Regions from separate parts of the Methylobacterium sp. J-092 genome, predicted to be linked through region 3. Evidence: predicted binding sites of a transcription regulator. Region 3 holds the regulator's gene; each other region holds the start of a gene.

Region 1 (7,469 bases), on a different contig from region 3:
TCTTTCTCTTCGTCGGCCGCGTCGCGGTCGAGAAGAACGTCGCCGCCTTCCTCAGTCTCGACCTGCCGGGCAGCAAGGTGGTGATCGGCGACGGGCCCGACCGCGCCCGGCTCGCGGCCGCCCACCCGCAGGCCCGCTTCCTCGGCACCCGCACCGGCGCGGAGCTGTCCGCGCTCTACGCGGCGAGCGACGTGTTCGTGTTCCCGAGCCTCACCGACACCTTCGGCATCGTGCTGCTCGAGGCGATGGCCTGCGGCCTGCCCGTGGCGGCCTACCCGGTCACCGGCCCCCTCGACGTGGTCGCCGGGACCGGGGCCGGGGTGCTCGACGCCGACCTGCGCGCGGCATGCCTCGCCGCCCTCGCCGTTCCGCGCGGGCAATGCCGCGCGGAGGCCCTCCGCCGGACCTGGGCCGAGAGCGCCCGCCAGTTCTTCGGCAACATCGAGAGCGCCCACGCCCAGGCGGCCGATCTGCGCGTGCCGGCCGGCGCCGAGGCGGCCCTGCTTGGCTGATGAGGTGACGGGTTGAGAGGGTGACGGGCCGGCCGAGGAATGCGATGGGTCGCCGCCCCTTCGGACCCGACCCGCCCCGTGCCCCCCTTCGATCCCGCCTGCGCCGCCGACTACCCCGCCGTCATCGGCTGCGACGAGGTTGGGCGCGGCGCCCTGTGCGGCCCGGTGGTCGTCGCGGCGGTGTGGTTCGATCCGATTGCGATCCCGCCGGACCTGCTCGCCCGCCTCGACGACAGCAAGCGGGTCAAGGAACCGCTGCGCGAGATCCTGACGCCGCTGATCCGCGCGCAGGGCCGCGTCGCGGTCGCGGCGGGATCCCGGGCATTGATCGACCGGGTCAACGTCCGCGTCGCCACGCTCGACGCGATGCGCCGGGCGGTGCTGCGGCTCGCCCTCGATGCGCCGGTGCTGGTCGACGGGCGGGACGCGGTTCCCGGCTTGCCACAGCCCTGCCGTGCGGTCGTCGGCGGCGACCGCGCGGTGCCGCAGATCGCCGCCGCCTCGATCGTCGCCAAGACGTTTCGCGATGCGCTGATGCGGGTGCTGGCCCGGCGCCACCCGCATTACGGCTGGGAGCGCAACGTCGGCTACGGCGCCCCGGTGCACCTCGCCGGCCTCAGGACCCACGGCCGCACCCCGCATCACCGGCTGAGTTTCACGCGGGCGTACGGCGATGGCGGAGCGAACATCACGGGCGCCGATTAGGTCGCGTTCGTTTGCGAGATGCCTGAGGTCGTCCGTCGATGCCAAAACGATTCAGCCGTCCTGCCGCCGCGGAGCATTGCTCGATCGCCGCCTTCGCCCCCGTCACAGCAGCGAGAACTGCTCGCCGGGCTTGGCGAAGGCCGAGGCGTCGAGGGTGATGCGGGTCTGCGCATAGCCGAGACGCGCCTTGGCCAGCCGCATCCGCGTCGCGATCAGGTCGGCGTAGGCGCCCTCCCCGGTCATCCGCTTGCCGAACGTGGCGTCGTATTCGCGGCCGCCGCGGGCCTGCTCGACCAGGGAGAACACGTGGCGCTGCCGCCCGGGATAGTGCTCGGCGAACCAGTCGGCGACGAGGTCCTTCAGCTCGTGCGGCAGGCGCAGCAGCACGTGGTTCGCCTCCTGCGCGCCGCAGGCGCGGGCCTCCGTCAGGATCGCCTCGATCTCGTGGTCGTTGAGCGAGGGGATGATCGGCGCGACGATCACCATCACCGGCACGCCGGCTCGGCTGAGCGCCCGGATCGCCTCCAGGCGCTTGCGCGGATGCGGCGCGCGCGGCTCCATCTTCCGGGCGAGCACCGGATCGAGGGTCGTCACCGACATCGCCACCTTCACGAGGTTCCGCTCCGCCATCCCGGCCAGGATGTCGATGTCGCGGGTGACGAGGTTCGACTTCGTCACGATGCCGACGGGATGGCGCAGGCGGGCCAGCACCTCGAGGATCTCCCGGGTGATGCGGTGCTCGCGCTCGATCGGCTGATACGGGTCGGTCGCCGTTCCGAGAGCGATGGCCCGCGGCGCGTAGCCCGGCGCCGACAGCTCCCGCTCGAGCAGGCGCGCGGCGTCCGGCTTGGCGAAGAGCTTCGTCTCGAAGTCGAGCCCGGGCGACAGGCCGGCATAGGCGTGGTTCGGCCGGGCGAAGCAGTAGACGCAGCCGTGCTCGCAGCCGCGATAGGGGTTGATCGAGCGGTCGAACGAGATGTCGGGCGAGGTGTTGCGGGAGATGATCCCGCTCGCCCGCTCCAGCGTCACCTCGGTGCGTCTGGCCGGTGCGGGCTCGTCCGCCGGCCAGCCGTCGTCGGCGGCCTCGCGGCGGATCGCCTCGAAGCGCCCGCCCGGGTTGGCGGTGGCGCCCCGGCCGCGCAGCGTTTCCGACGTCGCGGCGAGCCGGCGTCGCGGCGTGGATTCGGCGCCGAGCGGAGGACGGGGTGTGGACATCGGACTGGCAGCACCCCGGAGAAGCGTGTTTCACATGGAACATAACAGGAACAAGGTCGACCGGACACGCCTCGATTTTAGGCAGTTTCTCGGGCTTTGTGGCTGTGGTGCAACGCTGGGCGGCCGCGTCGAGCCGGCCTGCCCGCGCCCGGCGAAAATACGGTATGCGCGGCCATGATCTCCGCCCTGGTTCATGTCGCCGACCCCGGCGACGCCGATGCGATCGACCGTCTGGCCGACACCCTGGGCGCCCTCGTCGGAGGCGTGGCCGCCGGGCTCGTGGGCGACGCCGTGATCGTCGCCGCCGCGATGGGCGAAGCGGTCGACACGATCGCCGACGCGACCGGCGCGACCCTGGTGGTGCCGCCGCGCGGATCGGACCGGTGGTTCGCCGGCGCGGCGGTCGCGCGCCGCGACTGGGTGCTGTGCCTGGAGGCGGGCGACGTGCCCGGCGACGGCTGGATCCGCACCCTCGACCGCTTCGTCGGCACAGCGCCGGCCGACGCCCTGGGGCGATTGTCCCGCCCGCATGCCGGGCTGGCGACGCGGCTGGCCATTCGGGCCGAGGCGCTGCTCGGCGCGGGTGCGGCGCGGCCCGGCGACCTCGTCCGCCGCGATCGCCTCACCGAGATCGGAACCTTCGCCCCGCGGCTGGTGCCGCGGCGCCTGATCGCGCGGATCGACCGGATGTGATCCTCAGGCCGTGAGCGAGGCGCCCCGCCGCAGGTGCTCGTCCAGGCGCGGCATGATCTCGACGAAGTTGCAGGGGCGGTGCCGGTAGTCGAGCTGGCTGACCAGGATCCCGTCCCAGGCGTCGCGGCAGGCACCCGGCGAGCCCGGCAGCACGAAGACGTAGGTGGCGTTGGCGACCCCGGCCGTCGCCCGCGACTGCAGCGTCGAGGTGCCGATCTTGTCGTAGGAGATGCGGTGGAACACCGCCGAGAAGCCGTCCATGCGCTTCTCGAACAGCGGCTCCAGCGCCTCGGGCGTGACGTCGCGGCCGGTGAAGCCGGTGCCGCCGGTGGTGATCACCACGTCGATTCCGGGATCGCGCGTCCAGCCCTCGACCGTCCCGCGGATCGCCGTCGCCTCGTCCGGCACGATCGCGCGTGCCGCGAGCCTGTGGCCGGCCTCGGTCAGCCGCTGCACCAGGGTGTCGCCGGAGCGGTCGTCCTCCGGCCGGCGCGTGTCCGAGACGGTCAGCACCGCGATCGACAGGGGGACGAAGCTGCGGGCGGGCGTATCGGGCATCGGGCCGTCTCCGGGTTGAACGACCGGAATATGGGCGCCCGCTCGCGATTGTCCCATCCTTCCCGGCGTGCGGCGCGCGGGCCGAGGCGCGCCGAACCCGCGATCCATGGTATCGGCACCGACCAGCGACCCCTGTCCGTTCGAACGCGCGGTGCCCTCATGGATGCGACCCCCGTCCGCCTCACCAGCCTCGCCCACGGCGGCGGCTGCGGCTGCAAGCTCGACCCGGCGATCCTGCGGTCGCTGCTCGCCGACCAGCCGATCGCCGGCCCGTTCGAGCGCCTGCTCGTCGGCAACGAGACCGCCGACGACGCCGCGGTCTGGGCGCTCGACGACGGCACCTGCGTCATCGCCACCACCGACTTCTTCACGCCGATGGTCGACGACCCACGCGATTTCGGCCGGATCGCCGCCACCAACGCGATCTCCGACGTCTACGCCATGGGCGGCCGCCCGATCATGGCGCTGGCCATCCTCGGGATGCCGGTCGGCAAGATCGCGCCCGAGATCGTCGCCGAGATCCTGAAGGGCGGCGCGGCGACCTGCGCCGAGGCCGGCATCCCGATCGCCGGCGGGCACTCGATCGACACGCCGGAGCCGATCTACGGCCTGGCGGTGATCGGCACCTGCCGCCGCGAGGACGTGCGCCGCAACGCCGACGCGCGGGTCGGCGACGCGCTGATCCTGACCAAACCCCTCGGCGTCGGCGTCTATTCCGCCGCGATCAAGCGCGACGCCCTGCCGGAGGGCGGCTACGCCGCGTTCGTCGCGACGACGACGCTGCTGAACAAGGTCGGCACCGAGCTGGCCGCCGACCCGGACGTGCACGCCATCACCGACGTCACCGGCTTCGGCCTGCTCGGGCACGGCCTCGAGTTCGCGCGCGGCGCCGGCTGCCGCCTCGTGATCGACTGGCCGTCCGTGCCGCTGCTGCCCTCGGCCGAAACGCTCGCCCGGGACGGCTTCGTTACCGGCGCGTCCCACCGCAACTGGACCGCGTTCGGCGGCGAGGTCGCGCTGGAGGACGGCTTCCCCGAATGGGCGCGGCACCTGCTTACCGATCCGCAGACCTCGGGCGGCCTGCTCGTCGCCTGCGCCCCCGAGCGCGCAGACGCGATCCTCGCCCGCATCCGCGCCGCCGGGCATCCGACGGCGGCGATCGTCGGGCGGGCGGAGGCGGGCGCGGCGGGAATTAGCGTCGCCGGCTGATCCCAGGGCCGGAAGGCGATCGAAACCAATCCTCCGGCATCATCGCGGCCCCGCGATGCGTCGCGCAGAGCCGCCCGCCCCCGTCGTGACCGACGTTCCCTACGACCCGGATCTCGAAACCGCCCACGGCGTCGCGGATTGGCCCTATGGCCGATCCGCCATCGCGCTCGCGCGCCCGGACGCCTTGCCGGACGGACGCCCGTGGCCGCGGCTGCGCGTGCTCACCGTCGCCTCCGGCGATGCGCCGCGTCTGGCGGACAGCATCGCCTCGGTCGCCCGGCAGGACTACCCGGAATGCCGGCACGACGTCGTGCCGCCGGGATCGCCGTCGCCCGCCGCGATCCTCGCCGACGACGGGGTCGATTTCGTCCTGGTCCTGCGGGCGGGCGATCTCCTGGCGCCCGGCGCGCTCGCCGCCCTCGTTCTCGACGCGGTCCTCTCGGGGGCGGATGCGGTGGCGGGGCTTCGGGTGCTGTTCGACGACGCGGTGACCGGCCTCGACCTGCCCTCGTCGGCGGGGGATGACGCCGCGCCGGACGCCGTCTTCACCGGCGGCGAAGTTCTGTGGCGGCGTGCCGCGCTCGGCATGCTGGGCAGCTTCGATCCGGTCGACGCCGAGTGGACCGCACGCGCTTGGTCGGCAGCCGTGCGGACGGAGGCCGGCGTCACCCGCATCGGCCGGCCCGTCCTGCTGCAGCGCGAGCGGACGATTCACGCAACGGATTCAAGTCCATCCGCGTCTTCCACTCCCCCCTTCGCGGAGGAGGGTGGGCCTCGGGTCAGCGAGGGTCGGGAGAGGGGAGCGCCGTATCCGGCACCGTCGCGCCCCTCTCCCCCCCTGCTCCGCAGGGTACCCTCCCCCGCCAAGGGCGGAGGGAAGAGTGCTGCCGCTTCCCTCTCGATCGCCTCGCTCACCGGCACGGGGCATGCCGGCGGTGCCGGGATCGCGCATCGGCGCATCGGCGAGGCGCTGCGGCTCGCCGGGCACCGCGTCGCGGAGTTCGTGCTCGCGGACGAATCGCCGCCCGCCGCGGCGGAATGGATCGATGCGTTTCCCGTCGCCGAAGCCGCGATCCGCGCCGGCGACCACGACCTCGTGCTCGCCGGAAACCTGCACGGCGCCACCCGAAGCCTCGCCGTCGCCGGGCGCCTCGCTGCCGAGCGGCCCGTCGCGCTCGTCCTGCACGACCTGTTCCCGCTGACCGGCCGCTGCGCCCACCCCCGCGGCTGTGCCCGGATCGAGACCGTCGGCTGCGACGCCGCCTGCCCGACGCCGGACGAGTATCCGCAGCTCGGCCGGCATCGCATCGCCGGCGCGCAGGCCGGCAAGCGTGCGGTGCTCGCCCGGCGGGACGGTCCGATCCTGCTCGCCAACTCGGCCTGGACGGCGTCGCGCGCCCGGGCGCTCGCGCCGCCGGGCGCCGTGGTCGCGCCCCTGGCGCTGGCCTTTCCGACGAGCGTCTTCCGGTCCCGCGATCGTTCGGCCCTGCGCCGCAGACTCGGGCTTCCCGCCGACGACCTGCTGATCCTGGTCTCGGCGGTGGTACTCGACGGACCGGACAAGAACGTCGGCGATCTCGCTGACGCTCTGCGCCGCGTCGCCGGTCCCGGCGTCGGCTTCGTCGCGATCGGCCGGCTCGACCATCCCGCGCGCCTCGCCCTGCCGAACCTGTTCGCGCCCGGGCTGATCGCCGACGAGGCGCACCTGGCCGCCTGGTACGGCGCCTGCGACCTGCACGTCACGGCGAGCCGGCTCGAGACGCTGGGGCAGACGCCGATCGAGGCCGGCCTGTGCGGAACGCCGACGCTGGCCTATCGCACCGCCGGCCTGACCAGCTCGGTGATCGACGGCGTCTCCGGGCGGCTCGTCCCGGTCGAGCCCGGCGCGCTGGGCGATGCCCTCGTCGAGCTCGTCGCCGATCGGCCGGCGCTCGCCCGGCTCGGCGCCTTCGCGCGGATCGCCTTGGAAAGCCGGTTCAGCCCGGCTTCCTGCGCGATCTCGCTCGACCGGGTGTTTCGCGAGCGCGGCCTGTTGCCGCCGGACGGGGGCCGCCTGCGCTTCGCGCCGGCACTGCTCGGCCATTTTCCGTTCGCCGCGATCCCGGCTGCGGCCGCGACCGGCCTCGTCGCCGCGCCGTCCAACCCGCTCGTCCGCGGGCTGCGCCGCGCCAAGCAGCGCCTGCTCGGGCGCCGCCTGCCGCCCTGGGCGCGGCGCGGCCTGTATTGGGCCGTCCGGCTTCGATCGCTCGGCGGAGCCCGGTGATGCGCGGCCCGATCTACCTCGACCAGACCCATGTCCGCGGCCACGTCACCGGCATCGAGCGGGTGGCGCTCGACCAGTTCACGCCGGCGATGCTCGGCGGCGCGGTCCGGCCCCTGCGCAGCCGCAGCATCCCGGGGATGATCCTCGCGCAGCAGCTCGGCCTGCCGCTTCGCGCGGCGCGGGAGCCCGAGGCGCAGTTCGTGATGGCCGGCTTTCCCCCCGGCCCGCTGATGGCGCCGTTCGCGGAGCGCTGCATCCTCTGCGTCTACGACACCTTCCTCCTCGACCGGCCGGAGGATCTCGCCTGGAAGAGC
Region 2 (7,469 bases), on a different contig from region 3:
CCACGTGGCGGGGTCGTCGAAGGACCGGCGCAACGCCACGCTCACCGCCCCGTCGACCACGGCCGCGCGCAGCACCTCGATGCCGCCCTGCTCCAGGGCGTCGGGGGGAATCTCGAGGGCTTGGAAGGATTCACTCATACGACGTCATGACCCATCGATCGGCCCCGTTCCCGCCGGTCAGGCACGAAGGCGGATCGCATTCACCGGTAGCAGACGGCCTTGGCCGCCTCGACGACCTCGGCGACGTTGGGCAGCGCCAGCTTCTCGAGGTTGGCGGCGTAGGGCATCGGCACGTCCTTGCCGGTGACGCGCAGCACCGGCGCGTCGAGGTAGTCGAACGCGTCGACCATCAGGCGGGCCGAGATCTCGGCGCCGATGCCCGATTGCGGGAAGCCCTCCTCCACCGTGACGCAGCGGCCGGTCTTCTTGACCGACGCGAGCACGGTCTCGGTGTCCATCGGCCGGATCGTGCGCAGGTCGATCACCTCGGCCTCGATGCCCTGGTCGGCCAGGATCTGCGCCGCCTTCAGGGCGTAGGTCATGCCGATGGCGAAGGAGACGATGGTCACGTCCTTGCCGGTGCGGTGGATCCGCGCCTTGCCGATCGGCAGCACGAAGTCGTCGAGCTTCGGCACCGGGAAGGTCTGGCCGTACAGGATCTCGTTCTCGAGGAAGATCACCGGGTTCGGGTCGCGGATCGCGGCCTTGAGCAGGCCCTTGGCGTCCGACGCCGTGTAGGGGGCGATCACCTTCAGGCCCGGCACGTTGGAGTACCAGGCGGCGTAGTCGTGGCTGTGCTGGGCGCCGACGCGGGCGGCGGCGCCGTTGGGGCCGCGGAACACGATCGGGCAGCCGAGCTGGCCGCCGGACATGTACAGGGTCTTGGCCGCCGAGTTGATGATGTGGTCGATCGCCTGCATGGCGAAGTTGAAGGTCATGAACTCGACGATCGGCTTCAGGCCCGACAGGGCCGCGCCGACGCCGATGCCGGCGAAGCCGTGCTCGGTGATCGGGGTGTCGACCACGCGGCGGGCGCCGAATTCCTGCAGCAGGTTCTGCGTGACCTTGTAGGCGCCCTGGTACTCGGCGACCTCCTCGCCCATCACGAAGACGTCCTCGTCCCGGCGCATCTCCTCGGCCATGGCGTCGCGCAGCGCCTCGCGGACGGTCATCGTCACCATCTCGGTGCCGGCCGGGAACTCCTCCATCACCGGCTCGGCGGCCTTGTTGGTGATGGTGGCGGGCGCGGCCGGCGCCGCGGGCTTGTCGTCGCCGGTCTTGGCGGTGGCCGACGGGCCGGAGGCCATGCCCTCGGCCTGCATCGTCGGCGTCGGGGCGGGCTGCCCGCCCGTGTCCGCACCGTTCGGCTTCGACGAGGCCCCTCCGGCGGCGGCGGCCGCGACGTCCTCGCCCTCGCCCGCGATGATCGCGATCGGGGTGTTGACGGCGACGCCCTCGGTGCCCTCGGCGACCAGGATCTTGGCGAGCGTGCCCTCGTCGATCGCCTCGACCTCCATGGTCGCCTTGTCGGTCTCGATCTCGGCGAGCACGTCGCCGGACTTGATCGCGTCGCCCTCCTTCTTGAGCCATTTGGAGAGCTTGCCCTCCTCCATGGTCGGAGACAGGGCGGGCATCAGGATGTCGGTCGCCATGGAGGGTCTCTGATCGGTGAGGCGGGCGGGGCGGCCTGGCAGGGGATCGTCGCGGGGCGGCGGCGCGCCCTCAGGCGCGCGCTTCCAGGAGGATGTCGGTCCACAGCTCGGACGGATCCGGCTCGGGATCGTGCGTCGCGAACTCGGCGGCGTCGTTGACGGTCTCGCGGACCTTGGCGTCGGTGGCCTTGAGCTCGGCCTCGGCGACGCCGTGCAGCTCGATCAGGCGCTTGCGCACCATCTCGATCGGGTCGTGCTCGTCGCGCATCTTCGAGACTTCGTCCTTCGTGCGGTACTTCGCCGGGTCGGACATCGAGTGGCCGCGATAGCGGTAGGTCTGCATCTCGAGGATGTAGGGCCCCTCCCCGGTGCGGGCATGCGCGATCGCCCGGCCCGCCGCCTCGCGGACCGTGCGCACGTCCATGCCGTCGACCTGCTCGCCGGGGATGCCGAACGAGATGCCGCGGCGGGAGAAGTCCGTCTGCGCCGAGGCGCGGGCGACCGAGGTGCCCATGGCGTAGCGGTTGTTCTCGATCACGTAGACCACGGGCAGCTTCCAAAGCTGCGCCATGTTGAAGCTCTCGTAGACCTGGCCCTGGTTGGCCGCGCCGTCGCCCATGTAGGTCAGGCTGACCTTGCCGTTCTTGCGGTAGGCGTCGGCGAAGCCGAGGCCGGTGCCGAGCGAGACCTGCGCGCCGACGATGCCGTGCCCGCCGAAGAACTGCTTCTCGCGGCTGAACATGTGCATCGAGCCGCCCTTGCCGCGGCTGTAGCCGCCGCGGCGGCCGGTGAGCTCGGCCATCACCCCCTTCGGGTCCATGCCGCAGGCGAGCATGTGGCCGTGGTCGCGGTAGCCGGTGATGACCTGGTCGCCGTCGACCGAGGCCATCTGCATGCCGATGACGACCGCCTCCTGGCCGATGTAGAGGTGGCAGAACCCGCCGATCAGGCCCATTCCGTAGAGTTGCCCCGCCTTCTCCTCGAAGCGGCGGATCAGCAGCATCTGATGGTAGGCGTGGAGGTCTTCCTCGCGGGTGAATTGCGGCGCGTTCGGTGCGGGCTGGTGCTCGGCCGCCACGGCCTCCGGCGTCTCCGCGGCAGGGTTGGGCTGCCCCGCATCTTTCGCGGCATCCATCGGCGTGCTCCCGTGCTGGCGTCTGTTCCCTCCCGGTTTAGGACACGCGCTCCGGGAATGCGAGGGCCGACGCTCTGACAGGTGTTTGTGGTTGTCATACCCGATCCGCATGCCCGATCCGCACGCCCGATCGGCATGATCCCCTCGGGACGGCGGATGCGGGCCGCGTTCAAGCCGGGACGCGCGCGCGGGACTGGAGGCGGTGCCCGCTCACGGGTCGATGACGACCACGTCGTTGGCGTGCACCCGGCCGAGGACGACCCGGGCGCGCTCCTCCAGCAGGTCGCGGTCGATCTGCTCGCTGCGCAGCAGCGCGACGCGGTGCTCCCAGGTCGCCCGCTCGGCCTTGGCCGCCGCGAGCTCCCGGGTGAGCCCGAAGGCCTGGATCTTGAGGGCGCGCTTGGCCTCCAGGCCCCGGTTGCCGTTCTCGGCCTGGTACACGAAGTAGCCGACGACCAGCCCGGACAGGGTCCAGAGGCTGAGAGGCAAAACGACCATTCTGACGCGGCGACGGACGACCATGGCGCGACCATCGTCCGGGTCGGTTAACAAAGCCTTTGCCGCGGCCGCCGATCGTGCGCTCGGCGGTGGACGGCGGCGCCCGGATGGGTTGAACCGCGCCCCGCGGTGATGGACAGTCGGAACAAAGATCGAACATCGAGGCGGCCGCCCTGCGGTGCGGCGGTCTCGCGGAACGGGACAGCGCAGTGACCGCCCCGGTGCGGAAAGTCATCCACATCGACATGGACGCGTTCTACGCCTCCGTCGAGCAGCGCGACGACCCGGCCCTGCGCGGCCGGCCGGTCGCGGTCGGCGGCTCGCGCGAGCGCGGCGTGGTGGCCGCCGCGAGCTACGAGGCGCGGGCCTTCGGGGTGCGCTCGGCGATGCCCTCGGTGACGGCGCGCCGGCTCTGCCCGGACCTGGTGTTCGTGCGCCCGCGCTTCGAGGTCTACCGCGGCATCTCTGAGGAGATCCGGACGGTGTTCTCCGAGCACACGCCGGTGATCGAGCCGCTCTCCCTCGACGAGGCCTACCTCGACGTCACCGAGAACCTGCAGGGCCTGCCGACCGCCACCGCCGTCGCCCGGGCGATCCGCACCACGATCCGCACGCGCACCGGACTCGTCGCCTCGGCCGGCGTCTCGTACAACAAGTTCCTCGCCAAGGTCGCCTCGGACTACCGCAAGCCCGACGCGCTGTTCGTGATCACCCCCGAGATGGGCCCGGCCTTCGTCGAGGACCTCGCCATCGGCCGCTTCCACGGCATCGGCCCGGTGACGGAGGCGAAGATGCGCCGCCTCGGCATCCACACCGGCCGCGACCTCAAGGCCCGCTCGCTGGAGGATCTGACCGCCATCCTCGGCAGCGCCGCCCCCTACTATCACGGGGTGGCCCGCGGCATCGACGAGCGCCCGGTGCGGGCGCACCGCATCCGCAAGTCGATCGGTGCCGAGAACACCTTCTCCGACGACAGCGCCGACCTCGAAATCCTCGCCGAGCGCCTCGCGCCGATCCTCGACAAGGTCGCGGCGGCCTGCGCCGCCAAGGGTCTGCGCGGCCGGACCGTGACGCTGAAGGTGAAATTCTCCGACTTCGCGCAGGTCACGCGGGCGCGCTCCCTGGCGGCCCCCGTCGGCGACCGCGCCAGCCTGGAGGCGATCAGCCTGGGCCTGCTGCGCGACCTCCGCCCGCTCCGGCGCAGCGTGCGGCTGCTCGGCGTCTCGCTCTCGGCCCTCGACCACGGCGACGCCGCGGAACCGCTGCAGCTCGGCCTGGCGATCTGAGGCGTCGCCGCGATCGTTCGATCGGGATCGCCGGCGCCGCGGTCATCGGGTCGCGCCTGCGTCCGCGGCGCCGCGCCCTATCTCGATGGGAAGCGACACCGGGAGCAGCCAACCATGACCGACGATCCCCGCGAGGCCGGAGCCCGGCCCCCCTTCCCCGGCGACCAGCAGCAGGAGCGGCCGGGATTGTCGTCGCGGATGACCCCCGCCCCCGATCACGGCGAGCACAGCTACGTCGGCAAGGGGCTGCTGACGGATCAGGTCGCGCTGATTACCGGCGGCGATTCCGGGATCGGCCGCGCGGTGGCGATCGCCTACGCCCGCGAGGGCGCCGACGTGGCGATCTCCTACCTGCCGGTCGAGCAGTCCGATGCCGAGGAGACGGCGCGCTGGGTCGAGCAGGCCGGGCGCCGCGTCCTGCTGCTGCCGGGAGACCTGCGCGAGGAGGCCCATTGCCGCGACCTCGTCGCCCGCACGGTGGCCGCGTTCGGGCGCCTCGACGTCCTGGTCAACAACGCGGCCGCGCAGACGATCAACGAAGGGCTCGACGACGTAACGGCGAAGGACCTCGAGGGCTCGTTCCGCGCCAACGTCTTCGCGATGTACTACCTCGCCCAGGCGGCGGTGCCGCACATGAAGCCGGGCTCGGCGATTGTGAACTCGACGAGCCAGCAGGCCAAGGTCGCCGACAAGACGATGCTGATCTACGCCGCCACCAAGGGCGCGATCGCGAGCCTGACGATCGGGCTGTCGAACCTGCTGGCGCCGAAGGGCATCCGGGTGAACTGCGTCGCGCCCGGCCCCGTGTGGACCCCGATCCAGCCGATCGTGAAGAGCCCCGAGCAGATCGAGCAGCTCGGGGCCGACACGCCCCTCGGCCGCGCCGGGCAGCCGGCCGAGCTCGCCCCGGCCTACGTGCTGCTGGCCTCGCGCGAGGGCAGCTACATGTCCGGCGCCCTAGTGCCCGTCACCGGCGGCACGCCGATGTACTGACGCACGAGGCGCGGCGATCCGGAACGGAGCGCCGCGCCTGCGATTGACGGCGGAACCCCCGCGGGGCCGGACCGCCCCGCCATCGGAGCCAGATCCATGTCGAAGATCATCGCCGCCACGTTCGAGACCCGCCGCGACGCCGAGATGGCGGTCGAGCACCTCGTCCAGGAGCACAAGATCGACCGCAAGGCCGTGACCATCGCGCCGGTCTCGGACGAGAACAGCGCCGGCACCGAGACCGCGGGCGCCGACATCGAGGACGGCCGCGTCGAGAAGACCCACACCGACGGCGAGCCGAAGCTCGCCGGGCGCCTCAAGGTCTCGGCCGAGGTCGAGCCGGCGCTCGCCGACAAGGTCGAGTCCTCGTTCGCGACCTACGGCGGCCAGGCCGCCTGAGCCGGAACGACGCACCATGCAGCCCCCTTCGACCGCCCGGGCGACCGCACCGCGCACCGTCGAGGGCGTGAGTCCCCCACCCGTTCGGAAAGGGACAGGGTTTTCCGGAAAGGCATCTCATCGGAGCGGAACGCGATCGGCCCCCACCGGCCCCGCCCCGTCATTCCGGGCTCTGCTGCGCAGCCCCGGGATGACGGGGCAGGGCCGGATGAGTTTGGCTCGAGGCCGGGACGATGCGTGAAGACGATCGGCCTCCGTAGCGAGAAGTGGCGCTACCCGTGCGTGAACTTCGGCGCGCGCTTCTCGACGAAGGCGGCCATGCCCTCCTTCTGGTCCTGGGTGGCGAACATCGCGTGGAACACCCGCCGCTCGAAGCGCACGCCTTCCGCGAGCGTGGTCTCGTAGGCGCGGTTGACCGCCTCCTTGGTCATCATCGCGATCGGTTTGGACATGCCGGCGATGGTCTCGGCGACCCGCATCGCCTCCGCGACGAGCCCGTCGGCGGGCACGACCCGCGAGACCAGCCCGGCCCGCTCGGCCTCGGCCGCATCCATCATCCGGCCGGTCAGGCACATCTCCATCGCCTTGGCCTTGCCGACGAACCGGGTCAGCCGCTGGCTGCCGCCGATGCCGGGCATCACCCCGAGCTTGATCTCCGGCTGGCCGAACTGCGCGGTGTCGGCGGCCAGGATCAGGTCGCACATCATCGCGAGCTCGCAGCCGCCGCCGAGCGCGAAGCCGGCCACGGCCGCGACGATCGGGGTCCGCAGGGCCGTGAAGCGCTCCCAGTCGGCGAAGCGGTCGCCGGCATACATCTCGGCATAGGTCGCCGCCTGCATCTCCTTGATGTCGGCGCCGGCGGCGAAGGCCTTGGCCGACCCGGTGATCACGATGCAGCCGATCCCCGGATCGGCATCGGCGGCGGTCGCCGCCGCGATCAACGCTCTGGTGAGCTGCGCGTTGATCGCGTTCAAGGCCTTGGGCCGGTTCAGGGTGATGAGCCGGACGCGCCCGCGCGTCTCGATGAGGATCGTCTCGTCCCCGGTCAGATTCTCCGGCATGGTCAAACCTCCTCGCGCGGTCCGCGCAGCATCTGGACGATCGCCGAGAAATCCTGCCCGCCGTGGCCTTGCGCGTCGAACCGGGCATAGAGGCGCTCGGCCTCGGCGCCGAGGGGCGTCGCGGCGCCGGCGGTGCCGGCGGCTTCTTGCGCGAGGCGCAGGTCCTTCAGCATCAGGGCGGCAGCGAAGCCCGGCCGGTAGCCGGTGTTGGCGGGCGAGGTCGGCACCGGCCCCGGCACCGGGCAATAGGTGGTGAGCGACCAGCACTGCCCGGACGAGACCGAGGCCACGTCGAACAGGGCCTGCTGCGAGAGCCCGAGCTTCTCGCCGAGCGCGAAGGCCTCGCACACGCCGATCATCGAGATGCCGAGGATCATGTTGTTGCAGATCTTGGCGGCCTGGCCGGAGCCGGCCGCGCCGCAATGGAACACGCTCCGGCCCATCCGCT
Region 3 (7,469 bases):
GTCGCGGCGGCGGTCTCCAACGCGCTCAAGCTCGTGTCTGAGCCGGCCCGGCAGAAGAACCTCCACGTCGCCGTCGACCTGTATCCCGGCCTCGCGCTGCTCGCCGACGAGCGCGCCCTGCAGCAGATCCTGGTCAACCTGCTGCAGAACGCCGTGAAGTTCACGCCCGCCAACGGCCGGATCGCGGTGCGCGCCCGCCCAGCCGGCGACCACGCCCACCTGTTCATTGAGGATACCGGGATCGGTATCCCGAAGGCGGCGCTCGCCAGGCTCGGCGCGCCGTTCTCGCAGGTCGAGACCAACCTCACCCGCAGCCACAAGGGCTCCGGCCTCGGCCTCGCCATCGCCCGCTCCATGGCCGAGCTGCACGGCGGCTCCCTGCGCATCCGCTCGGAGGAGACCGTCGGCACCATCGTCCTGGTGCGCCTGCCCCGCCCGACCACCGAGCACCTCGCGACGGTGGCCGCGGAGGATGCCGGGCAGCAGACCGTCGCGGCGCTCCGCGAGGCGTCCGGGGCGAGCGCGCGGCAGCCGCAGCCGGCCGGCGCCTGACAGGGAGCCGGGGCGAAGCCCGGCTCCGCTCCCGAATCGATGCGACGTCGAGGCTACCCGCCCGAAAGGTCGAAGCGCGCCACGTCGTGCAGGAGCGCCACGAACGCCCGCGCGCCGTGGTCGAGGGCGGCCTCGCCCGCCTCGGCGGTGCCGAGCCGGGCATCGCCGATCGCGCCCGACGGATGGAGGTCGCCGGCCTTCCAGGCGAAGGCGGCGGGACGCCCGGCGCGCAGGTGCGTGAAGGCGCCCGCCATCGCACGGGTGCGCGAGGGAAAGTCGGCGATCGCCTCGCGCCGAACCAGGTCGGGCCGAAGCGCCAGCATCAGCGCCGTCTCGATCCCGCCGGCATGGATGCCGTGGACGATCTCGTCGTCGGGAAAGCATCCCTTCGGATAGCCGAACCGCGCCCAAGCGGTCGTCACCGCGACCATGCCGAAGCGGGCGCGCAGATCGCCGGCCACGAGGTCGATCAGCGCGCTGTTGCCGCCGTGCGAGGTGACGATCACCAGCCGGTTGCAGCCGGCCCGGTGCACGCCGGCACCGATCTCGGTCCAGGCGGCGAGCGCGGTCGCGGTGGTGAGCGAGAGGGTACCGGGAAAGGCGTCGTGCTCGTCGGACTTGCCGACCGACTGCACCGGCAGCACCAGCACGTCGAGATCGGCTGGCACCAGGGCGCGGGCGCGCGCGAGGTAGCCCTCCATGATCGCCACGTCGGTGCAGAGCGGCAGGTGCGGGCCGTGCTGCTCGATCGCGGCCACCGGCAGCACCGCGACCGTGCGGCCCATGCCGCGCCCGGAGACCTCGCGCGTGGTCAGGTCGGACCAGAGCCGTGCCGCCATGCTGTCCCCCGATGCCCCGACGTCAGGCGCAACGCTCTAGCGGAGCCGGCCCCTTCCCGTCGAGGTTCAGGCGAACAGGGCGTCGATGTCGTCCTGTGCCGTCGCCGGGCCGTTCGGCTGCGGGCCGTTGAGGAGCAGGCGCTGGGCGCGCTCGTTGCGCTCGGCCTCGGCCGGGTCCTGTCCGGCGGCGTCCCGCGCCCGCACCGCGCTGGCGAAGCGCGCGAGCCGCAGCTCGAACTGCTGCAGGGCGGCGACCACCTTGCCGATGCGCTGGCCGGTGATGTCCTGGAAGGCGCAGGCCTCGAAGATCGTGCCGATGCCGCTCTCGACCGCGGCGCGGTATTCCGGCCCGTCCGGGAGCGCCAGCATCGACTCGGCCGCCTCCATGATGGTGTTGGTGGCGCCGGCGGTCGCGGCGAGGACGTTGCCGAGCTCCTCGTGCGCCATCGGGATGCGGTCGTGCGTCAGCTCGTTGGCGCGCAGGGCCGCGATCTCGTCGCGCACGTGGGCGATGTAGTCCGCGATCTCGATTAACTCGGACACCATGGTCGCCGGGTTGATCGTCGCGCCGAGCGGTCTTTGCAAACCCATCGTCAGCATTCCTCCGCGTGTCGGCCCCGAAAGGTCGGTCAGGCGCCGCAGACCGCCTCGATCTTGCTCTTCAGGGTCGCGGCGTTGAACGGCTTGACGATGTAGTTGTTCACGCCGGCCTTCTTGGCGGCGATGACGTTCTCGGTCTTCGACTCGGCGGTGACCATGATGAACGGCGTGGTGCGCAGGCCCTCGTCGGCGCGGACGTGGCGAAGCAGCTCGTAGCCGGTCATCGGCTCCATGTTCCAGTCGGAGATCACGAGGCCGTACTTGCGGCCCTTGAGGCGCGCCAGCGCGGCCGTGCCGTCGGAGGCGTCGTCGACCTCCTCGAAGCCGAGCTGCTTGAGCAGGTTGCGGATGATGCGAACCATCGTCTGGTAGTCGTCGACGACCAGGATCGGCATGCTGAGATCGAGGGCCATGGTCAAACTGCTCCGGTGTCTCCGAATCGCCGGCTCGGCCGTCGGCGTCGGTCACGCAATGTCGGGAGGCGCTGTCGCTGGTCGCACCTCATGCCCGGGACCTTACGCCGGGCGGCATTGCGAAGCGGTTAATCGCGCTGCGATCGGCGCACCCACTCGGATAGGCGGCGCGGCCGCCTTTACCGACGCGCTCGGCTGCGTGATGACGATGCCCCCAGCTGCGACGTCGCCCGGACGCCGCGGCAGAGCGGGCAGCCCGCCGGCACCGGCCCGGCCGCGGAGAAGGATCGCCGCCCCATGCGCAAGGTCGTCATCAGCGAGTTCATGGACGAGGCCGCGATCGCGGCGGAGCTCGCGGGGTTCGAGACGCTCTACGATCCGACCCTGGTCGACCGGCCGGACGCCCTGCGCGCGGCGCTCGCGGGCGCGTCCGGGCTGATCGTCCGCAACCGCACGCAGGTGCGCGCGGGCCTGCTCGCGGCGGCATCCGACCTCAGGGTGGTGGGCCGCCTCGGCGTCGGGCTCGACAACATCGATCTGGCCGCCTGCGCCGCCCGCGGGATCGCGGTCCATCCCGCGACCGGCGCCAACGACGGCGCGGTGGCCGAGTACGTGATCGGCACCGCGTTGCTGCTGCTGCGCGGCGCCTACGGCGCGAGCGCGCAGGTCGCCGCGGGCGCGTGGCCGCGCAACGCGCTGATGGGACGCGAGATCGCCGGCAAGCGCCTCGGCCTCGTCGGCTTCGGCGCGATCGCCCGCCAGACCGCCCGCCGTGCGGCGGCCCTCGACATGACCGTCGCCGCCTTCGACCCGCACCTTGCGCCCGACGACGCCGCGTGGCGCCCGGCGCACGGCGCGGTGGCGAGCCTGACCCTTGACGCGCTGGTCGCAACGAGCGACGTGCTCTCGCTGCACGTGCCGCTGACCGAGGCGACGCGCGACATGATCGGGCCGGCGGCGATCGCCCGGATGCGGCCGGGCGCGATCCTGATCAACGCCGCCCGCGGGGGCGTCGTGGACGAGGCCGCCGTCGCCGCGGCGCTTCGGTCCGGGCACCTCGGCGGGGCGGCGCTCGACGTGTTCGCCCAGGAGCCCGTGGACGCCGCGGGCGGCGCGGCGCTGATCGACGTGCCGAACCTCATCCTGACCCCGCACATCGCCGGCGTGACGCGGGAATCGAACGTGCGCGTCTCGGCGGTCACCGCCCGCGCCGTGCGCCGCAGCCTCGAGGGCTGAGCCCCGCAGCACAGCGATCGAAAAGGGCTCGGCGCGCGACGAAATTCGATGCAACGGTCGGATCGGCCGATGAGAACCCTTGCGGAACACTTGACGAACGTTTAACGTGTTCGTGTTTTGTTTCTGCGGCTCCACCTTCGTGTGGCCGCGCATTCCTGCGAGCCGCGCCGATGCTGACCCGTAAACAGCTGGATCTCCTGCGATTCATCGACGAGCGGATGCGCGAGGACGGGGTTCCGCCGTCGTTCGACGAGATGAAGGACGCCCTCGATCTCAAGTCGAAATCCGGCATCCACCGGCTGATCACCGCCCTAGAGGAGCGCGGCTTCCTGCGCCGGCTTCCGAATCGGGCTCGGGCGATCGAGGTGCTGCGCATGCCCGACGGCGCCGGCCGCTCCAGCGCGCCCGCCCCGGTGCCGGCAGCTCCCGCCGCGCCGCGCCGGTTCACCCCGAGCGTGGTCGAGGGCGGGCGCTCGAAGGCCGTGCCGCCGCGTCCTTCCACGACGCAGATGGTCGACGACAGCGGGCGCGCGGTGTCGATCCCGGTGATGGGCCGGATCGCGGCCGGCACGCCGATCTCGGCGATCCAGAACCAGAGCCACGCGATCACCATGTCGCCGGACTTCCTGGCCGGCGGCGAGCACTACGCCCTGGAGGTCCGCGGCGACTCGATGGTCGAGGCGGGCATCCTCGACGGCGACCTCGTGGTCATCCGCAAGCAGGACACCGCCAACACCGGCGACATCATCGTGGCGCTGATCGACGACGAGGAGGCGACGCTGAAGCGGCTGCGCCGTCGCGGCTCCTCGATCGCGCTCGAAGCCGCGAACCCGGCCTACGAGACCCGCGTGCTCGGGCCGGATCGGGTGCAGATCCAGGGCCGCCTGGTCAGCCTCGTGCGCCGTTACTGAAGGGTCTCGCCCGGCATCTCCGGGTTCGGGCCGTCCGCGGCCGGATCGTCGGGTGCCGGGTCGGCGTCCTCCGCCCGGGGGGGCGGTACGGCCATGCCCTGGAACGGGACGTCCTTCGGCTTGGGCTCGGCCGCGGGCGACGATCCGCCCGCTGCCGCGTCATCCGTTCCCTGGGGCGGGGGACGGACCATCGCGGGGCGCCACGGCAGCGTCCGTCCCGGCTCATGCGTGTCGGCCAGAATGAAGCCATTCGGCTCGACGCGGATCGCCACGGCGCCGTGGCTGGCGAGGTAGGCGCGATCGATGACGAGGGCGGCGGCGCAGCCGGGCGGTGCGGCGAGCGCCGTGATCAGCACCGAGGCCTTGGCGCAATCCTGCGCGAAGCCGCGGCGATCCTTCAGAAGCGCCACCGCGCGCCCGTCGGCCAACCGAAGCGTGCATCCGATCCGGTCGCAAACGGAACCGCCCGTCGCCTGCGCGCCCGGCCTGCCGTCGCCGTCGGCCTTCAGCCACTGCTCCAGCACGAAGTTCGACGGCCGCCCGAGGGCGACGAGGCTGCCGTCGGCGCGGCGCACCGCCGCTCCGCTGCCCTGGCGGTCGACGTAGATGTCGTAGCGGGCCGGCATCGTCGCCAGGCCGAGCCCGAGCAGCGCCGGCGGCAGGGCGAGCCAGCGCAGGCGCGAGACCGGGAGCGTCGCGAGCAGCAGCCCCGCGGCGAGGCACCCGAGCGCGGCGGTGCCGAAGGCCGGGACCACGACGTTGGCGCGCCCGAGCCCCTGGATCCAGCCGGAGATGGTCAGCATGCCGCGCACCGCCAGTCCCATCAGCCACCAGACCGGCTGGTCGAGGGCGAACGGGTAGGCGACGATGCCCAGCACCGCCGCCGGCATCACCGCGAGCGAGACCAGCGGTAGGGTGAGCGCGTTGCCGATCAGCCCGAAGGGTTGGACGGTCTGGAAGTGGTAGGTGGCGAAGGGCGCGGTCGCGACCTGCGCCACGAGCGTCGTGCCGAGGGTGCCGACCACCGTCGTCAGCGACAGCGCGATCAGCCGGCCGATCCGCCCGGCCCCGTCGCGGCGGAACATCCCTCCATCGATCAGGCGGGCGCAGGCGATGAGGCCGGCCACCGCCCCGAACGACATCTGGAAGCTCGGGCCGAGCAAGCCTTCCGGCTCGTGCGAGAGCGCGATGAGCGCGGCGAGAGCGAGGTTGCGCATGCTGAGCGCCGGGCGATCGACCAGGATCGCCCCGAGCATGATCAGGGTCATCACGAGGGAACGCTCGGCCGCGATGTCCCAGCCGGAGAAGACGCAGTAGGCGGTGACCCCGACCATCGCCAGCGCCGCGGCGATCTTCTTGATCGGCCAGGCCAGCGCCAGGAACGGCACCAGGGCGAGGCCGGCGCGGACGAGCCAGAACACGACCCCGGCGGCCAGCACCATGTGGAGCCCTGAGATCGAGACCCTGTTGGGAAGGTTGGCCTGCAATCTCGCTGGATCAGTGGGTGACTCGGGTACGAGCGCCAGCGGGGCTAAAACGGCAGTACGGTATGAAGCTCAGCCGTACGCCCGGCTTGGAAAGCCATGGCTCTCGTTCGATATGCGGCGTATCCCACCCCACCGCTGCATGGTTATGCACCCGCAATTTCGAGCAGCCTGGAGCGAACGTCTGCGCCTGGGCGAGCGAGATCCACCGTCGCGAATCGGACGTGATGCCCTTGTATGGTCACGCCCTCGTCGATGTGGCGGTCTAGGGACGGGTGGAGCAGCACCCCCCCGGCGACGTCTGCCCGCGCATCGCCCCTCCCAGCCTGGGACCGGAGGTAGGCGTACATCTGGTACAGGTGCGCACTTTTGAAAGACTCGCCCCCGTAGGGACGGGCCGTAAGGATACCCGTGAACTTGGTGTCGATCACCGTCCGGCGCTCCTTGTGGTCCAGCACGACGTCGGCTTGCATGCCGGGCAAAAGCGCGGTCAACCCGGGTGTCGGCGTGGCCGTGTCCCAGCCGAGACCCAGTTGCACACGCACGCGCTGCGAGCCGCCGAGCTCGTGCCGATAGAAGCCCGCGACGGCCTTCTCGAAGATCCTGCGGAGCAACCGCTCGTCGCGATCAAGGCGCGTCAGGTGGACGTCGCCCGCCGTCTCCGCGGGGATCAAAAGGTCGAGCGCCATCGTCGAGACCGCTACCATCAAGTGGTCCTCGGTCTCGTGCCGCGCGACTTGGTCGGTGGAGGTCTCCGCGCGGGTTGGGCGCATGCCACTCACGCCCTGCACAGCAAGAGTGCGCGCGAGACCCCCGCAGCGCCGGGACAGGTCCGGCTTCGCGACGACGGTCGCCATGCGTTCGAGGGCGGCCCGCACCAACCTATTGCGCGGCGTGTTGTTCGTCAGTTCCTCGAAGCGGCAGGCGACGAGCCCGCGTCGGAGCAACGAGCCGCTCTCCGTCTTCAACCAATCGATCCGGCCGCGCACCCTCGGTAGCTCTGCTCCGGTCATCCGGTAGCCGCGCGAGAGGCTGCGTCGCAGGCGCCGCTCGACCACGGTCGCGAGCAGGATCGCCAGAAGCTCGGGCAACTCGGTCTCCTCGTCGACGTCCCCCTCCGCTCGGTCCAGGAAGCCGGCAAGGTCTGCGGCATAGACCAGCAGCATCCAGAGGTTACGGACGGGAATGCCGCCGTGGCTGCGCCACGTCGTGCCTCCGTCAACAGTCGGGGCGACGCCCACCCTCAAACCTGCAGTCGGAGCGCGGCGGTCCGCTCGCGCGCCTTCGTCGCATCGTCAAACCAGTATTCCGCGAGCAGCGGCGCGACCTCGGTGTCGATGGTCTCGGAGTACCATCGCCGCCATCCTTCCTCCGACATGGCGTCGTCGCCGACCGGGGTCACGAAACTGTGGCCGACCTGGAACTGGGGGCCGA
Region 4 (7,469 bases), on a different contig from region 3:
CGACAGGGCGCGGACCAGCCCGAGGCCTTCGCCGATCAGACCGGTATAGGCGGCGGCCGCCTGGGGCGCCGTCGGCTTCAGCGCGTCGACGGCGTTGCGCTGCGCGTCCAGGCCGTCGAGCGCCTGCGCGAAGGCGTCAGCCTTGCGGGCGAAGGCGGGGCCGTAGGCCGCCGCGCCGGCCGTGACGGCGGCGGCGAGGCCCTGGCGCGCGGCGTCGGTGCGGGCGCGCTGCGCGACCAGCTCCGCCTTGAACTGCGATCCCTTCGAGGCGAGGAACAGGCTGGAGGCGCCGCGCTCGCGCTGGCCCTCGTGCGCGAAGGCGCTGATCCGCGAGGCGAGGCCGACAAGGTCCTCGACCTGGACCATCTCGGCGCGCTGCGCCATCCGGTCGGAGATCGCGACACCGGCCACCGCAGCGAAGGCGAGGCAGGGCGCCAGCGCCACCGCCACGATGCGTCCCCGCAAGGACATCGGAACACCGGTCTTCATTCGCCCACGCATCCCAAGTCTTCGCACCGCGTCGATACGGACGACTGCGCTACAACGGGTAAAGACGCTGTTGCCATCACAGGTCGATGCGCTGTTCGATCGTCGCGGGCGCGATCTTCAACGGCGGGAGCCCGTCGGCAGCGTATTCGCGGACCCGGACACCAGGACATCGGCGGGCGATGCGGACGCGTCGTCGGGGCGACCCCCGGGCACGACTTCCGGACCTGCGCGAAGATCCGCGATCCCGCCGACGGAGCGGGACGCGGCGGCATGCATTCCGGACGCCCGATCAAGACGCCGCGCCCGGCGCCGCCCTATCACGAGGCGCCGAGAGCGCGCGCGGCGGGTCGGCCGCGACGACGCCGGGCGTACCCTTGGGAGGCCATCATGATCCGTACCATCCTCGCCGCGAGCCTGCTGATCGCCGGCCTCGCCGCCGCCCGGGCCCAGACCGGCGACATGTCCTGCGCCGACTATCTCAAGGCCGACGCGCAGGCGCAGGCCTCGATGAGCGCCGCCGACAAGGCGATGATCGCCGCCGACCCGCAGGCGGCCGCGATGGACGCGAAGATGCGCGCCTACTGCAAGGCCAACCCGAAGGCCTCCTCGTCCGAGGCGGCGATGAAGGCGATGCAGTAATCCCGCCGGAGCCGCGCGCCCGGCACGGGCGCGCGGTGATCCTGGTCGTCGGCCGCCCCCCGAACGGGGCCGGCGCAGCGAAAAGATGCGGGCGGCCGCAGGGCCGGACGCGTCGCGGAACAAGGGCCGAGTTGCCCACGTACGCGTTTCGTTCTAGCAGACACGCGAGCATGCCGGGCCTGCGTCCCGCCCGCCGCACCTTGCCGAAGGCTTCGGACGGACGACATGACCCGGCGCGGCGGTCGCTTTCGCGATCGCCGGATCCCGCCCGTGTCGACGCCTCGAAAGACCGCCCCCGCCATGGCCAAAGCCGTCGCCGCCAAGACGCCTGCTGGCAACAAGACGCCTGCTGCCGATAAGACGCCTGCTGCCAAGACGCCCGCCGCGAAAGCGCCGCCCGCCAGGAAGCCCGCGAAGGCGAGCCCGGCCGCGCGGGCGGTCGAGGCCGAGGCCGGTGTCGACGCGAAGCTCGAGCGCCTGTTCGACCGGGAGACGCCGGCGGAGCGCGACCGGCGGGTGATCTCGGTGCGCGGCGCCCGCGAGCACAACCTGAAGAACGTCGACCTGACGATCCCGCGCGACAAGCTCGTGGTGTTCACCGGGCTCTCGGGCTCCGGCAAGTCGTCGCTCGCCTTCGACACGATCTACGCCGAGGGCCAGCGCCGCTACGTCGAGTCGCTCTCGGCCTATGCGCGCCAGTTCCTGGAGATGATGTCCAAGCCCGACGTCGACCAGATCGACGGGCTCTCGCCGGCGATCTCGATCGAGCAGAAGACCACCTCGAAGAACCCGCGCTCCACGGTGGGGACCGTCACCGAGATCTACGACTACATGCGCCTGCTCTGGGCCCGCGTCGGCATCCCGTACTCGCCGGCCACCGGCCTGCCGATCGAGAGCCAGACCGTGCAGCAGATGGTCGACCGCGTCCTGGCGCTGCCCGAGAAGAGCCGGCTCTACCTGCTCGCGCCCGTGGTCCGCGGCCGCAAGGGCGAGTACCGCAAGGAGATCGCCGAGTTCCAGAAGAAAGGCTTCCAGCGCCTGCGGATCGACGGCGAGTACTACCCGATCGACGACGTGCCGAAGCTCGACAAGAAGCTCAAGCACGACATCGACGTGGTGGTGGACCGGATCGTGGTGCGGGCCGACATCGCGAGCCGGCTCGCCGATTCCTTCGAGACGGCGCTCGAGCTCGCCGACGGCATCGCCGACATCGAGTTCGCCGACGTGCCGGAGGGCGAGACCCGGGAGAAGATCACCCTCTCGTCGCGCTTCGCCTGCCCGGTCTCGGGGTTCACCATCGCGGAGATCGAGCCCAGGCTGTTCTCGTTCAACAACCCGTTCGGCGCCTGCCCGACCTGCGGCGGCATCGGCCACGAGATGCGGATCGACGCCGAGCTGGTGATCTCCGACGAGGCCCTGAGCCTCAAGCGCGGCGCCATCGGCCCGTGGGCGAAGTCGACCTCGCCCTATTACGGGCAGACGCTCGACGCGCTCGCCCGGCATTACGGCTTCAAGACCGACCTGGCCTGGTCGCGGCTTCCCGAGGCGGCGCGCGCGATCATCCTCTACGGCTCCGGCAAGCAGTCGATCCGCTTCGACTACGACGACGGCATGCGCAAGTACGCCGTCAACAAGCCGTTCGAGGGCGTGATCCCCAACCTCGAGCGCCGCTACAAGGAGACCGAGAGCGACGCCGCGCGCGACGAGATCTCGCGCTTCATGAGCGAGACCCCGTGCGCCGCCTGCGGCGGCAAGCGGCTGAAGATCGAGGCGCTCGCCGTCAAGGTCGCGATGGAGGATATCGGCGCGGTCACCGCGCTCTCGGTCAGCGAGGCGCACCGCTGGTTCTCGGCGCTGCCGAAGAAGCTGACGCAGAAGCAGAACGAGATCGCGGTGCGGATCCTGAAGGAGATCCGCGACCGGCTGTCGTTCCTGGTCGACGTCGGCCTCGAATACCTGACGCTGGCCCGCGGCTCGGGGACCTTGTCCGGCGGCGAGAGCCAGCGCATCCGCCTCGCCTCGCAGATCGGCTCGGGGCTCACCGGCGTGCTCTACGTGCTGGACGAGCCGTCGATCGGCCTGCACCAGCGCGACAACGAGCGCCTGCTCGGCACGCTGAAGCGCCTGCGCGACCTCGGAAACTCGGTGATCGTGGTCGAGCACGACGAGGACGCGATCCTCCAGGCCGACTACGTGGTCGACGTCGGGCCGGGCGCCGGCATCCACGGCGGCCGGATCATCGCGCAGGGCACGCCCGCGGAGGTGCTGGCCCATCCCGACTCGCTGACCGCCAAGTACCTGACCGGCGAGAAGTCGGTGCGGACCCCGGCCGCGCGGCGGAAGGGGCGCAAGGGCAAGCTCGGGGTGTTCGGCGCCCGCGGCAACAACCTCAAGAACGTCGACATCGAGATCCCGCTCGGCACCTTCACCTGCGTCACCGGCGTCTCGGGCGGCGGCAAGTCCACGCTGATCATCGATACGCTCTACAAGGCGGTGGCCAAGCGCCTGAACGGCGCGCTGGAGCATCCGGCGCCCTTCGACCGGCTCGAAGGGCTGGAGCACCTCGACAAGGTCATCGACATCGACCAGTCGCCGATCGGGCGGACCCCGCGCTCGAACCCGGCGACCTATACCGGCGCCTTCACCCCGATCCGCGACTGGTTCGCCGGCCTGCCCGAGGCCAAGGCCCGCGGCTACCAGCCGGGACGGTTCTCGTTCAACGTCCGGGGCGGCCGCTGCGAGGCGTGCTCGGGCGACGGCGTCATCAAGATCGAGATGCACTTCCTGCCCGACGTCTACGTCACCTGCGACGTGTGCAAGGGCAAGCGCTACGACCGCGAGACGCTGGAGGTGAAGTACCGCGCCAAGTCCATCGCCGACGTGCTCGACATGACCGTCGAGGAGGCCGCCGACCTGTTCAAGGCGGTGCCGACGATCCGCGAGAAGATGGAGACGCTCAAGCGCGTCGGGCTCGACTACGTCAGCGTCGGGCAGCAGGCAACGACGCTGTCGGGCGGCGAGGCGCAGCGGGTCAAGCTCTCGAAGGAGCTGTCGAAGCGCTCGACCGGCCGCACCCTCTACATCCTCGACGAGCCGACCACCGGCCTGCACTTCCACGACGTCGCCAAGCTGATGGAGGTGCTCCACGAGCTCGTCGACCAGGGCAACACGGTGGTGGTGATCGAGCACAACCTCGAGGTCATCAAGACCGCCGACTGGGTGATCGACATGGGCCCGGAGGGCGGCGACGGCGGCGGCGTGGTCGTCGCCCAGGGGACGCCCGAGCAGATCGCCGCGTCGACGGCGAGCCATACCGGGCGCTTCCTGCGCGACGTGCTCGCCCGCCGCCCCGCGGCGAAGCCGGCCGCTTCGCGGGCGGCGGTGGCGCGGCCCGCCGCGGAGTAGGCGCGCCGCGCCCTTCCGCCTCCCGGCGATGGGGACATCCGCTCGGCAAGATCTGCCGAGCGGTCGCGCCGCGTCGGCGTCCGATTCGGCCTGTCTCGCGGCCGATCCGCCCGTCCGGGCACGGCCCGACCGTCCGATCGGGACTTTCGGAGCCCGCCGGCGCGGGCCGGGACGTCCCCCCGGGATGGCGATCGGTCCCGCCGGGCTTGCCGAATCCTCCCGCTACGCTTCCCCCGACAAGAGCCTGAAACGGATGCGCTATTCTGCCGAATCCGGCTTCTCCGAATGCAATTTCTGCGACCGTCGCTCGGCCGCCGCACCGCAGCAAGGTTGAGGCATTTGGGCAACGGTTCGGCTCTCGCTGTCCAGATCCGAGGCATTCCACTGTCTTTCCCAAGCGCTCTGTAGAATAGTTATCAGCGTTGAGACACGGGCCGGCTTCGTAGGGGGCGCTTGGCACATCTCGCACGGGAGCCGCGCAGACGGCAGACCGGCAAGGTAGTGCAGAGGCGGCGGGACGAAGTTCGGAAATCCTTGGGAAGGAACGAGAAAATGATGAAGACCTGGCTTGCCGCAGGTGCGGTCGCCCTCACCGTCGGCATGAACACCAGCGTTCAGGCGACGCCGTCCACGCAGCCCGGCGAGCAGGTCGGTCTCGCCTACGGCCCGCTGCCGGAAGGCGTCTACGCGATCAACACCTTCAGCACCGGCCGCGGCGACGCGCGCAACAGCCCGGACGTCGGCGTCAACGTGCCGATCCTGGTCTGGTCGACCGGCTTCAAGGTCCTCGGCGCGAGCATCATGCCGGTGATCGCGGTCCCGTCGGTGTTCGTGGGCACGAACAACGCGGCCGGCGTCCCGAACCAGGACCAGAGCTACTTCTACAACCCCTTCATCGGCAACATCTTCGCCTGGGATCTCGGCAACAAGATCAGCACCGCCTACCTCGTCGGCGCCTACATCGGCGTCGGCGACCGCGGCTCGCTCTGCAACGGCACGCTGACCGCCGGCTGCACCCCGGTGCTGCCGCAGAACGCCTCCACCTCGATCCGCAACACCGGCGCGATCTCGTACACCGGCGACGGCTACAACCTGACCGCGGCCCTGACGCACATCTTCTACGTCGACGACGCGGCCCGCTTCGGCGGTCAGTTTGCGGCACTGGGCCCGATCGTGAACGCCGACGGCCTCTACCTCGACCTGACGGCGACCAAGACCTTCGGCAAGTTCGAGATCGGCGCCGTGGCCTACGGCTTCACCGACCTTCCGATCAACCGGAACCGCGGCGCAGCCTTTGCGGCCTATCAGCGTCAGGGCACGTTCGCGGCCGGTGGCCTCGTCGGTTACGACTTCGGCGCGTTCAAGGCTCAGGTGTTCGTGACGCGTACGGTCGCCGATCGCGGCGTCGGCGCCTTCGCCGACGAGACCCGCGGCTGGTTCCGCATCATTGCGCCGCTCTACACGGCGCAGGCCGCCGCCGCCGCGCCGGTGCCCCTGATGCGCAAGTACTGAGGCCGGGAGACGCGGCGGGTCCGGCAGGATCCGCCGCCGACCGAGGTCGAAGCAGAAACCGCCCGGTCCGCGAGGACCGGGCGGTTTTTCTACGTTTCGGACGACGCCGCGCCCGGTGCGCGACCGGAATCGATCCCGCCCGAAACCTTTCCGTGCGAGGCTCCGTAAGGCCGCCCGTAGCCCCGCGCACCGGGGCCCTACGAACGGTCAGGATACCCCATGACGCAGCATCACGCCTCCCGCTTCGCCACCTTCGCCCTCGCGCTCGCCCTCGGCGCCGCGCCGGTCGCGGCCTTCGCCAAGAACCCGATGGTCGGCGGCGCGCCGATGTATGCCAACAAGACGATCGTCGAGAACGCGGTCAACTCCAAGGATCACACCACGCTCGTGGCCGCGGTGAAGGCCGCCGGCCTCGTCGACACCCTGTCGGGCCCGGGCCCGTTCACCGTGTTCGCCCCGACCAACGCCGCCTTCGCCCGCCTCCCGGCCGGCACGGTGGAGACGCTGGTGAAGCCCGAGAACAAGGCCACGCTCACCAAGATCCTGACCTACCACGTCGTCCCGGGCGTCTACACCGCCAAGGAGCTGATGGCCGAGGTCAAGAAGGGCGGCGGCGAGGCCCAGCTCAAGACCGTCGAGGGCGATCCCCTGGTGGTCACGTCCAAGGGCAAGAAGGTCTACGTGACCGATGCCAAGGGCAACACCGCCACCGTCACCATCGCCAACGTGATGCAGTCGAACGGCGTCATCCACGTCATCAACGGCGTGCTGCAGCCCTGATCGCGACCGCCGCGCTCCGGCCGAGGCGCCGGCGCGCGGCACGACGAGGAACACCCCGGGCCGCGAGGTCCGAGGTGTTCCTCGTTCCGACCTCGGTCATCGGGGCCGGGTCACGCGGATGCCCGCCTCACTCGCGGATCAGCGTGCCGGAATAGACCACCGGCCCCGTCGGGGCGCCGTTCGGCGATCCGCCCGGCGGCTCCACCGTCACGGCGATGAGCCCGCTCGCCGCGGTCTCCGCCGGCAGGGCGATCCGGGTCGCCGAGGCGCCGACGAGGCCGATCGCCTTGGGGGACGCCCCGGAGCCGATGTACCAGAGCTCGAGGCTCTTGCCGGACGGGGTCTCGGCGCCCACCGGGCGCACCTCGGCGGTGCCCGTCGCCGTGTCGATCCGCAGCACGAGGGCGGGCAGCGCGCCGCCGCTCTGCACCACGGCGAGGTAGCGCGTGCCCGGCGCCGGCTCGTCCCGCCGGCCGCCGACCGCGACGAACAGCGCGAGCCCCGCCGCGAGCAGCCCCGTCCCCGCCGCCACGAGGCGCCAGCGCCGCACCTGCCTGACGAGGCGGATCGCGCGGTCGTCGTTGGCGGCCGTCGGCGCGGGGGCAGGGGGCGCGGAAGCCAGGGGCGCGGGGGCCGGGATCGCG

What was found. Region 3 encodes LexA, which represses DNA repair genes until DNA is damaged. Its sites were predicted from a motif close to TGTTCNNNNTGTGTTCNG; they were not measured.
Region 1: MKK60_RS26515 (PA0069 family radical SAM protein) is a predicted target of LexA. The motif match lies at 2,468-2,485, and genes of this name have one in related genera.
Region 2: dinB (DNA polymerase IV) is a predicted target of LexA. The motif match lies at 3,427-3,444, and genes of this name have one in related genera.
Region 4: uvrA (excinuclease ABC subunit UvrA) is a predicted target of LexA. The motif match lies at 1,267-1,284, and genes of this name have one in related genera.

The regions. Positions count from the first base shown of each region.
Region 1 is NZ_JAKSXU010000209.1:4,450-11,918, forward strand. Features, by position in the region: gene MKK60_RS26505 (glycosyltransferase family 4 protein) at 1-512, shown strand, start outside; gene MKK60_RS26510 (ribonuclease HII) at 591-1,217, shown strand; gene MKK60_RS26515 (PA0069 family radical SAM protein) at 1,320-2,432, opposite strand; gene MKK60_RS26520 (hypothetical protein) at 2,607-3,125, shown strand; gene moaB (molybdenum cofactor biosynthesis protein B) at 3,129-3,683, opposite strand; gene selD (selenide, water dikinase SelD) at 3,843-4,892, shown strand; gene MKK60_RS26535 (glycosyltransferase) at 4,978-7,155, shown strand; gene MKK60_RS26540 (glycosyltransferase) at 7,155-7,469, shown strand, end outside.
Region 2 is NZ_JAKSXU010000108.1:63,671-71,139, forward strand. Features, by position in the region: gene MKK60_RS12030 (DUF5076 domain-containing protein) at 1-138, opposite strand, end outside; gene MKK60_RS12035 (pyruvate dehydrogenase complex E1 component subunit beta) at 201-1,652, opposite strand; gene pdhA (pyruvate dehydrogenase (acetyl-transferring) E1 component subunit alpha) at 1,723-2,787, opposite strand; gene MKK60_RS12045 (FtsB family cell division protein) at 2,998-3,309, opposite strand; gene dinB (DNA polymerase IV) at 3,531-4,571, shown strand; gene MKK60_RS12055 (SDR family oxidoreductase) at 4,686-5,564, shown strand; gene MKK60_RS12060 (hypothetical protein) at 5,661-5,960, shown strand; gene MKK60_RS12065 (enoyl-CoA hydratase) at 6,233-7,021, opposite strand; gene mmsB (3-hydroxyisobutyrate dehydrogenase) at 7,024-7,469, opposite strand, start outside.
Region 3 is NZ_JAKSXU010000186.1:2,586-10,054, reverse strand. Features, by position in the region: gene MKK60_RS22110 (PAS domain-containing sensor histidine kinase) at 1-552, shown strand, start outside; gene MKK60_RS22105 (creatininase family protein) at 606-1,391, opposite strand; gene MKK60_RS22100 (protein phosphatase CheZ) at 1,458-1,982, opposite strand; gene MKK60_RS22095 (response regulator) at 2,021-2,404, opposite strand; gene MKK60_RS22090 (NAD(P)-dependent oxidoreductase) at 2,702-3,640, shown strand; gene lexA (transcriptional repressor LexA) at 3,811-4,551, shown strand; partial or broken gene MKK60_RS22080 (ComEC/Rec2 family competence protein) at 4,545-6,032, opposite strand; gene mcrC (5-methylcytosine-specific restriction endonuclease system specificity protein McrC) at 6,182-7,276, opposite strand; gene MKK60_RS22070 (AAA family ATPase) at 7,279-7,469, opposite strand, start outside.
Region 4 is NZ_JAKSXU010000108.1:50,412-57,880, reverse strand. Features, by position in the region: gene MKK60_RS12010 (methyl-accepting chemotaxis protein) at 1-471, opposite strand, end outside; gene MKK60_RS12005 (hypothetical protein) at 877-1,128, shown strand; gene uvrA (excinuclease ABC subunit UvrA) at 1,429-4,533, shown strand; gene MKK60_RS11995 (hypothetical protein) at 4,718-4,867, shown strand; gene MKK60_RS11990 (transporter) at 5,086-6,045, shown strand; gene MKK60_RS11985 (fasciclin domain-containing protein) at 6,265-6,825, shown strand; gene MKK60_RS11980 (anti-sigma factor domain-containing protein) at 6,953-7,469, opposite strand, start outside.